3 regions of the Planococcus versutus genome follow, and region 1 is predicted to be linked to each of the others. Evidence: riboswitches for the same ligand, from Rfam matches in the RefSeq annotation. Region 1 holds a riboswitch; each other region holds the start of a gene.

Region 1 (3,280 bases):
CAACGAAATGAACAACTTGTCGAAAGACTGCATTCAACTACTTGAAGATAATTTTGTCATCCGTACTTTGGAAGAAACAGTCAAGCAAGAATCTGCAGATGGCACGATCAAGTTTCTTTTCAAAATGCAAGATGGCAACTTGATTGAAACCGTATTGATGCGTTTTAAATACGGTAACTCTGTTTGTGTAACTACACAAGTGGGCTGCAATATTGGCTGCAGTTTCTGTGCCAGCGGACTATTGAAGAAAAGCCGCGATTTAAACGCGGGCGAAATTGTTGAGCAAATCATGCAAGTGCAAGCACATTTTGATACACAACAAAAAGAAGAGCGTGTCAGCCATATCGTTGTTATGGGAATCGGCGAACCATTCGATAACTATACAAACTTGATGGGCTTTTTAAACATTGTAAACTCGCAAAAAGGATTAGCTATTGGTGCTCGCCATATTACCGTATCGACTAGTGGAATCGTGCCGAAAATCTATGAGTATGCAGATGAAGGCTTGCAAGTGAACCTTGCAATTTCAATTCATGCGCCAACTAATGAATTGCGTACGCGTATTATGAAAATCAACAAAGCGTATCCAATCGAGAAGTTAATGGCTGCGATCGATTATTACTTGGAGAAATCCAACCGTCGCATCACGTTTGAATACATTATGCTGCGTGACGTCAACGATCATGTAGAAGAAGCCATTCAATTGGCGAAGTTGCTCGAAGACAAGCGCCACTTATCTTACGTCAACTTGATTCCGTACAATTCGGTTGATGAACACGATCAATATCAACAAAGTACGCCGGAAGCAATTGCTGCTTTTTATGATGCTTTGAAGAAAAAAGGCATCAACTGTGGCGTACGTCATGAGCAAGGCGCCGACATCGATGCAGCTTGTGGTCAATTACGAAGCAAGCAAATCAAAAAAGAGAAAAAAGCAGTAACCGTTTAATAAACACAAGCGCTCCTGAACTTTCAGGGGGCGTTTTTTTTATGTTGAAAAATAAATGATTCTAAGTTGCGCTCCTTCAAAAAATACGTATTTTAAATTGCTGAAACTTTCCGAAGCCTAAGAACGTATGAATCTTAGTAGAATGGGTAATTCACCAATCGATTTTTAAATAAAAGTCTAATAATAATCGTGTATTAACAAAGGAAGTGAAGGATTGAAGAAGGTTCTGTGTATAGGGATTTTCCTTGGAACGACTGTCTTAACTAGTTGTAGTGGCCTTTCAACATACGAGGATCATGAAGTAGCCGCTATTGTAAATAATCATGAAATTACAATAGGGGATTTACGATTTTTATATCCTGACGATAGCGCATTAGATTATTTGGATTCAGCAATCCAAGTAGAGTTAATTAAACAAGAGGTGAGGGAAATGGACCTTGATATTTCTGCTTAGTTGACGGGGGAAAAAAACCATGATGATTTTGAAAACTTCCTCCTGAAAACACAAAAGATGAAGGCAGTAAGCAAGTACGTGCATATGCTATAGCTCAAGCTAAAAAACTAGATATGTCACCTGAGGAGTTCCAAACACAATACGCTAAAAAAATGAACGAACAAAATGCTTACATCAATGCGTATCTTGAGGAGAAACTGGGGAGTGGAGATATTAGTGGTCTCGAATGGATGGAGGAATTTGGGAAAGATTATATGAGCTTAGTAGAAAAGTTGGTGGAGAAAAATGAAAATGATATTACCGTGTTTATTAATTAATAGTTTTAAGAAATGCTGATTACTGATACATGCAATTCTGTCTAAAATTAGTGGGAAAATTGATAAGGACTATTGTATTATCAGAATCTATGATATAGTGATGTCGAAAACACAAATAAAAACACCACTAGGGGAGCCGGATATCGGCTGAGACGAGCATAAGCTCGGACCCTTTGAACCTGATCTGGATCATACCAGCGGAGGGAAGTGGCGACCGTCTGCTATTTTCTTATCGACTGCATACGCCGCTTTCCTTTACTGGGAAGCGGCGTTTTTATTTTTGTGTAAGTTCACACAAAAAAAGGAGATGGAGAAATGACTTTTTGTAAAGAAGTAAGAAAAGAATGTGACCCCCTATGGCAAGCGAGTTTCGATCATCCATTCGTTAAAGGAATTGAAGATGGTACGTTACCTATGGATCGCTTCCGTTTTTATGTCATGCAAGATGCTTATTATTTATCACATTTCGCTAAAATCCAAGCACTCGGTGCATCTAAAGCAAAAGACTTGGAAACGACGCAACGCTTTGCCATTCATGCGGCACACACTAGCACGGCTGAGTTGTCTTTGCATGAATCATTTATGGAAATTCTTGAAGTCACAAAAGAAGAATGGGCAGTGTTCGAACCTTCTCCAACAGCATATGCGTATGTATCTCATATGTATCGTGCGTCTGCAGGGGACCTCGCAGATGTATTGGCCACGATTTTGCCTTGTTATTGGTTGTATTACGAAATTGGGGAGCGATTAAAAAATGCTAAACCCAATCATCCAATTTATGATCGTTGGATTAAAACTTACGGTTCCGAAGAATTTAGCGAACTCGTTACGGAGCAAGTTGAACGGATGAACCGTTTAGCAGAAGAATTGCCAGAAAAACGCCGCAACGAATTAAAAGACCATTTCCAAAAAAGCAGCTATTACGAATTAAATTTTTGGGATCAAGCTTGGAAAAGACAATCGTGGTCGATAGATTCAATCGATAAAGTAGGTGTGTAAAGTGTTTCAACAAATAAAAGAAAAATCACCACTTATACATTGCATTACAAATCATGTCGTGTCGAATTTTCAAGCCAATGGTCTTTTAGCGATCGGCGCTTCGCCTATTATGGGAGAAGCGCATGAAGAGGCAGCGGAACTTGCTGCCTTATCGCAAGCAGTGTCTTTAAATATTGGCACCTTGCATGCGGAATCGTTGAAAAGTATGTTGATTGCCGGAAAAAAAGCCAATCAATTAGGAATCCCAGTCGTATTAGATCCCGTTGGAGCTGGAGTGAGCAAATTCCGAATCGAAGCTGTTCGAGAAATCTTAGGAAGAGTAGACGTTAATGTCCTTCGCTGCAACGCAGGAGAGCTTGCAGCGATAGCTGGAGAACAGTGGCAGTCAAAAGGGGTGGACGCGGGAGAAGGACTTCTAGACATTAAAAAGCTCGCTGTTTCTACTGCTAAAAAATTAGGACTACTTGTAGCAGTCACTGGAGCAACAGATATTATTACAGATGGTAAATCGGTGAGTAAAATTCCTTTTGGAAATCCAATGATGACATCTATCACGGGAAC
Region 2 (3,280 bases), 1.2 Mb from region 1:
CGTGTATCGGCAGCACCATGTTGGCCAAACAAAATCGCTTTTTCATCAGTTATTGTTAAAATCGCTTTTTGTAAGCTTTGAATATATGGGTTTTCTTTTGTTGTGGTCAGTGCAGGTGTAGATCCTGACGCTTTGTATTCCATATCGATGTCTAAATTTTTCGCTAGATCAACCAGCTGACGAACAATTTCTTCTTTGTCTTGTCCTGGCATAAAACGGATATCATACGACATTTCGCAAATTTCTGGAACGACGTTATAGCGATCTCCTGCTTTAATAATCGGTAAGTTTACAGAAGGTTGGTCGTAGTATTCCGTAGATTCTTTTCGGAAAGGCAAGTTGGTGATTGCTTGATGAAATGTCATCGCAGACTCTATCGCATTGATGCCTTCCCAAGGTCGACTGCCGTGAGCGGGTTGTCCTTTAAATGTCATATCCATTCGTAAAATACCTTTAGATTGCAAGCCAACTTTTAATCCCGTAGGCTCTCCGCAAATAACGAAATCACCGTGGAATCCTTGTTCGACTAGCCATTTTGAAGTGTTGCGTCCACCAATTTCTTCATCCGTTACAATATGTAATTGTACGTTACGAGTTAGTTTAGCACTGTTGAGCTTAACAAATGCTTGCATCATTGCTGCGACGCCTGCTTTCATATCAGCAGATCCTCGACCGTAAAGGCGTCCTTGTTGTTCAAAAGGAACAAACTGCTCTTCATGTCCTGGAACGACATCGACATGACCATTCCAAATAATCGTCTCGGTTCCTTGCCCTTTAACTGCTGTCAGCATTAAATACCCTTTGTTGTCGTGAACAGTGACATTTTCTCCTTTTTCTGTTAACCAATTGGCGCAATAGCGAAGCGCTTTATTGGCTCCTTCTTTTGTGTCACTTTGTATTTTGATTAGTTCTTTTAACAATTCAATCATGTCCGTGGCAAGCCTTGAGTTCTGCTTGCCTTCACCACCTTTCGACTGTCGTAGCTATTCTTTTCTTTACCCTATGAGTGTATCTTAAAACAGTCTTGCAATAAAGAAGAGGCTTGTGTACAATACAAGAGAAAGTCAAATAATTGTATACACCACAAGGGGAGCTTTAGCTGAGAGTGAACATTCGTTCTTACCCTTTGAACCTGTAAGTTAGTACTTGCGCAGGGATGTGGATAGAAACCGGCCCCTACAACGATGCCAGGCTCTGTCCTGATGTCGTTTTTTATATGGTTTTATTCACGGCCCTTCTGGTGATGTGCACTACACATAAGGAGGAAGTCATGAGAAACAAGAAAGTATTACTAATGACAGAAATTGCGATTTTTGCGGCTCTTGGATTTGTTTTGGATTTTATCTCATTCCGCATGCCTCAAGGTGGATCGGTTAGTTTTGTCATGATCCCAATTGTGTTAATTGCTTTTAGAAGAGGAGTTGGAGCAGGAGTTTTGACTGGGTTATTGGTTGGCTTGCTGCAAATTGTCTCTGGCTTTATCTCAGTGACACCTTTATCTTTCGGTTTTGTCATTTTACAGGTGCTCTTAGATTACTTATTGGCATACGGAGTGGTGGGATTAGCTGGTATTATGCGTGCAAAATATATAGAACATGCACAAGCTAAGCATACTGGAAAGATGCTTCTGACGATTGTGGCAGGTGTGCTGATTGCATCTGTCTTGCGCTATTTTGTCCATGTAGTAACGGGGATTTTGTTTTTTGGTATGTTTGCTGATGGAAATGTAGTCATTTATTCAATTATTTACAATGCTACTTACATGATACCGGTATTTCTGCTAGCTGCTTTTGTGTGCTCTGCGCTTTTTGCGGCAGCACCTAAACTAGTAGATGCCAAAGCTTAAAGTTGATGGAAAAACTGTAGACAACTCGAATTGCTCGAGTTTGTCCACAGTTTTTTTAAGTTGGTTAAAGAAACAACTCAGAAGCCTCTAATTTAATTTTATGGTATAATTCTTGAATAGAAAAGCTTGAAAGAAGGGTATTTAATGATAGCAACTACTGAAAAAGAAATTGAAATGTTAAAAAAAGCTGGACAAATGGTAGCTGAAATTCGTGAAGCGATGAAAGCTGCCACAAAAGTTGGCGTGACGACGAAAGAAATCGACGAGTTGGGCGGCAAATTATTTGAAGAGCTTGGTGGCGTTTCTGGACCAAAAGCAGAATATGATTTTCCAGGATATACATGCATCAGCGTTAATGAAGAAGTTGCTCATGGCATTCCAGGGAGTCGCTTAATAAAAGACGGAGATATTGTGAACATCGATGTTTCAGGGTCTTATAAAGGCTATTTTTCTGATACGGGCATTTCGTTTGTAGTAGGAGAAGGTCACACAGAAAAAGAAAAAATTTGTGAAGCTGCCGCTTCTGCATTTGATCGTGCGATGACAAAGGTCAAAGCCGGTGCAAAACTCAATCAAATTGGTAAAGCAGTAGAACGCGAAGCAAAAGAACAAGGGCTGTTTGTTATCAAAAATTTGACGGGGCACGGCATTGGGAAATCGCTTCATGAAGCGCCGCAGCACATCTTAAATTATTACGATGCATGGGAAACAACTATTCTTAAAGAAGGTATGGTGTTAGCCGTAGAACCCTTTATCTCTCAAAAATCTGAACACATTATCGAATCTGGTGATGGCTGGACATTTATCACACCAGATCAATCAGTAGTCGCGCAAATCGAACACACTGTGCTTGTAACAAAAGGAGAACCAATTCTTTTGACAAAACTAAATTAATAACAACTATGATGACGTCATTAAATAGGTTCGGGTAAAATTCTTGAACTTTTATAGTCAAATTTTAAAAAACTGCGAACACACTCGATTTTACGAGAGTGTTCGCAGTTTTTAAATAGCTGTTATTCTTTTTTTAATTAATAATATCCCCGTCAAGATCACACCACTTAAAAACAAAGAAGCTGTTGTGACTAGCATTTCGCTTGTTCCGTATTTAACAGCAATTCCGATAAATGCCCAAATAAAGACAAATGCAAATGGAATATCCATGTGATGAAACCGAATATGCAAAGCAAGTGCAGTCGCAACAGTCAACATAATTACGGTCCACAACTGATCGCTCAGTCCCCAGCCGCTCCAATTGTGATAGGTTAACACAAATGAAATATTAGCAATTGTCGCTACGCTAATCCATCCCATATTAAGTGAAATGGGTAAGCGTTCGGTAAAGGATCTTTCAGAATTTTGATATTGCAAATAAAGAGCAATCAATGCGGCTAAATAGCCAAGCATCGCGAGTATTGACCATGCAAAAAATTC
Region 3 (3,280 bases), 1.2 Mb from region 1:
ACAGTTCAAGCGCTAGCTGGTTAAGCGTGTCAAAGCACATTCCGTTGATGAGTTCCGTCTTCAAAATCTTGAACGTGGCTTCCGCCACCGCATTATCGTAAGGGGTTCCTTTTTGGCTCAGCGACCGTTCGATTTGGTGCGTCTTTAATAGCGCATCGATGCCGGTGTTCTTGAATTCAGATCCGCGGTCCGTATGGAACAGCTTCACGGCTCCCAAGTCGCCTTTGACCGATGCGAAGGCACGTTGAACCAGGGCAGCGTCTTTACGCTCGCCCAGACTGTACCCCACAATTTCACGGTTGTATAAATCGAGAAGGAAACAAATATAGTTCCAGCGGCCGCCAACCTTTACATACGTCAGGTCGCTGACCAACACGGCGTTTTTCGCTGCCGGATTGAATTGGCGGTTCAGCACATTCCGGTATGTCGCTTCATTGGGAGGCGTGACCATCGGTTTGTAGGATGGCAGCGCGTATTTCGATTGGATGCCAAGTGACGCCATGAGGCGTCCAATACGGCGTCTCGAGATCACCCATTTCTTTCTGTTCGCCAACTCTTTTTTCAGCTTGCGTGTGCCATAGACGCGGCGATTCTCGTGAAAGATCGCCCAGATTTCGTCTTTCAACTCCTGTTCTGCTTGGGCTTTTTGGTGTGCTTTTTCTACCGAAACGGAAGTCTCATAGTAAAAGGTGCTGCGGGCAATTTGGAGGACAGTGCACATTGCTGATACTGAATAGAGGTGTTGATTCTGTTGGATAATCTCTATTTTCGTCCCATGATCAGCGCCGCTTGCTTTAAAATATCCACTTCCATCTCCAACTGCTTATTTCGTTTTTTGTAGGCAAGCAATTCCGTTTCCAAAGGGCTTCGGTTATCTTTTTCCTCGAACGAGCCAGTTTGATTGGATTGGGCAATCCACCGATCGAGGGCGGAAGCCGTCAGGTCGTATTCCCGGACAATATCCGGTCGGCTTTTTCCGCCTGCGTGCAGCGCGACGACCTGTTTTTTGAATTCTGGGGAAAATGTTCGTCTTTTTTGTGGCATGGTAGATTCTCCTCACGTATAGTGGACTATTCTACGCCCCCTTATTTTTTCTGTCCAACTAAGTGTAGACTATCCAGAATGGTATATTTGTAAGAAGAATTCGACAAACTTCATAGTAAGTAAACAGTACGATTTGATGAAGTCGTAATGAGGGTACGGATTCCTTAGAGGTTGAGCAGCTATAAAAACTGATGAAGGTGGCGATTGGTCGTGAAAAAGAAATTCCCAATTATTGAAACAGATAGATTGATTTTACGAGAGGTACTAAAAGAAGATTCAGCTGATATGTTCCTCTATTTATCTGATAAAGAGGTAATGAAACATATGGGGCTAGAACCTTTTCAGACCCAAAAAGAGACACTCGATGAAATTGGCTGGTACCAAACCATATTCAAAGAGGCCACAGGAATTAGATGGGGAATAACACATAAAGAAAATGGAAGAGTTATTGGAAGTTGTGGTTTTTTTAATACGCACCCTGAGCATTCCCGAGCTGAGATCGGTTATGAATTAAGCAAAGAGTATTGGGGTAAAGGCATTGCTAGTGAAGCATTGGAAGCTATCATTCATTATGGGTTTCAACACTTCCAATTAGAACGCGTTGAAGCATTAGTCGAGCCTGCTAATTCTGCTTCCTTAAAACTGTTAGAGAAAAACGGATTTAAACAAGAAGGATTATTAAGACATTATGAATTTACTTGTGGCAAATTCGATGATTTATACATATATTCTATTTTAAAAGGTGATGTGGTCACTACTTAAAAAAATTTTACTTATTGAAGAACACTTACTGAGTAATCATTTTAGGAAAGAGTAGCTGTAGCTCTTCTTTTTTGTTTGTATTTATCATCCGACCACTTTTTTCAATCTTCTCTTTACTTCCTTTACTACTTCATCTACACTAGAGCCATCGGGAATAACCCGAACACAAAAACCGCATACGTTTTCTGCACTAGGGGTGCCCACTTTGGCTGAGATGCAAGCGCAAGCTTCGATCCCTTAAAACTCGATCAGGATAATACCTGCGTGAGGAAGTGTGGCGCATTTCTGAAATAATTCTTTTCATTATTTGTAGACTATGGCTGCATCTTCACGGATGCGGTCTTTTTTGTGCAAATTTTTAAGGAGGAATTAGAATATGGAACCACTACAATGCGGTATGAGTCCAATTGTCGGATTTCGTTTTTCACTCCATCCGATGGCTAGTAATTTTGTCAAAGTAATTAAAGGAGCGTTAACCGACATCGACACCTCGAACGTTTGGTTGCATACGGATGATGTTTCGACAATTATACGCGGTAAGCAAATTCACGTTTTCAATGTTGCCAAAGCACTGACGTTGCACACAGCAAAAACTGGAGAACATGTCGCACTTTCCGGTACCTTTTCGATTGGCTGTCCTGGTGATTCGTCAGGAGATGTCTTTTTAGAAAAAGATGATGTGTTGTTAAATACAGACAAAACACAACAATACGTGTCATCTCAATTTGCGCTGTACCCAATGAACAACCCAGATTACATGGCGGTTATTTACCATGAAGTTGAGCGTGCCAAACAACAAGGTGTTTTTAATGACTCCATGCATTACGCAAGTGGTATTGACGGCGATATTCATGACGTATTCTCTTTTTATGAACAAGCATTCACTAATGCCCTTTCCGACAAACATCGCCATTTGGTGATGACTGTGTCCATGAGCATTAACAGTCCGTCGCACGGAGGTTCGTAAAATGCTGAAATCGTGGAAATTAAAAGAAGTCATTTTGATGTCATTATTTGCAGTTGTCTTTGGTATTGTCTATTTATTGTTTGTTCACGCAGCAAACATTTGGGCAGCTGTAATTGGTCCACTCGCTTATGAATGGATGTTTGGCATTTGGTTTATTGTATCAATTATCTGCATGTATATTATTCGTAAGCCTGGCGCTGCCTTTCTTTCTGAAACGATAGCTTCAGCCATTGAAGTCCTCATTGGTAATGCCGTTGGTCCACGTCTTATTTTATCTGGCGTCATTCAAGGACTTGGCGCTGAAGCCATATTTGCAATGACCGGCTATAAACATTTTAATGTTTTAGTGCTCATGCTTGCCGGAATTGGCTCAGCTGTTTTTAGCTTTGTTTACGGTTACTTTATTTCAGGTTATGCAGTACTAGATCCGTCTTTTATCGCATTAATGTTTACAATTCGTGTCCTTAGTGGTGCGATTATTGCAGGAATTGGCGGGAAGTATATTGG

Evidence for each region. A riboswitch is a leader RNA that binds a small molecule or an ion and turns the genes downstream of it on or off. The one in region 1 is predicted to bind thiamine pyrophosphate.
Region 2: linked by a shared signal. The riboswitch ahead of thiT (energy-coupled thiamine transporter ThiT) and the one ahead of tenA (thiaminase II) in region 1 are both predicted to bind thiamine pyrophosphate.
Region 3: linked by a shared signal. The riboswitch ahead of I858_RS09290 (YkoF family thiamine/hydroxymethylpyrimidine-binding protein) and the one ahead of tenA (thiaminase II) in region 1 are both predicted to bind thiamine pyrophosphate.

The regions. Positions count from the first base shown of each region.
Region 1 is NZ_CP016540.2:2,951,243-2,954,522, reverse strand. Features, by position in the region: gene rlmN (dual-specificity RNA methyltransferase RlmN) at 1-949, shown strand, start outside; gene I858_RS17395 (hypothetical protein) at 1,164-1,403, shown strand; gene I858_RS17390 (hypothetical protein) at 1,556-1,720, shown strand; TPP riboswitch at 1,840-1,943, shown strand; gene tenA (thiaminase II) at 2,036-2,719, shown strand; gene thiM (hydroxyethylthiazole kinase) at 2,721-3,280, shown strand, end outside.
Region 2 is NZ_CP016540.2:921,463-924,742, forward strand. Features, by position in the region: gene I858_RS04570 (M20 family metallopeptidase) at 1-929, opposite strand, end outside; TPP riboswitch at 1,077-1,174, shown strand; gene thiT (energy-coupled thiamine transporter ThiT) at 1,271-1,846, shown strand; gene map (type I methionyl aminopeptidase) at 1,991-2,740, shown strand; gene I858_RS04585 (hypothetical protein) at 2,852-3,280, opposite strand, start outside.
Region 3 is NZ_CP016540.2:1,799,697-1,802,976, forward strand. Features, by position in the region: one part of gene I858_RS09275 (IS3 family transposase) at 1-798, opposite strand, end outside; one part of gene I858_RS09275 (IS3 family transposase) at 798-1,044, opposite strand; gene I858_RS09285 (GNAT family N-acetyltransferase) at 1,255-1,806, shown strand; TPP riboswitch at 1,989-2,094, shown strand; gene I858_RS09290 (YkoF family thiamine/hydroxymethylpyrimidine-binding protein) at 2,183-2,773, shown strand; gene I858_RS09295 (ECF transporter S component) at 2,775-3,280, shown strand, end outside.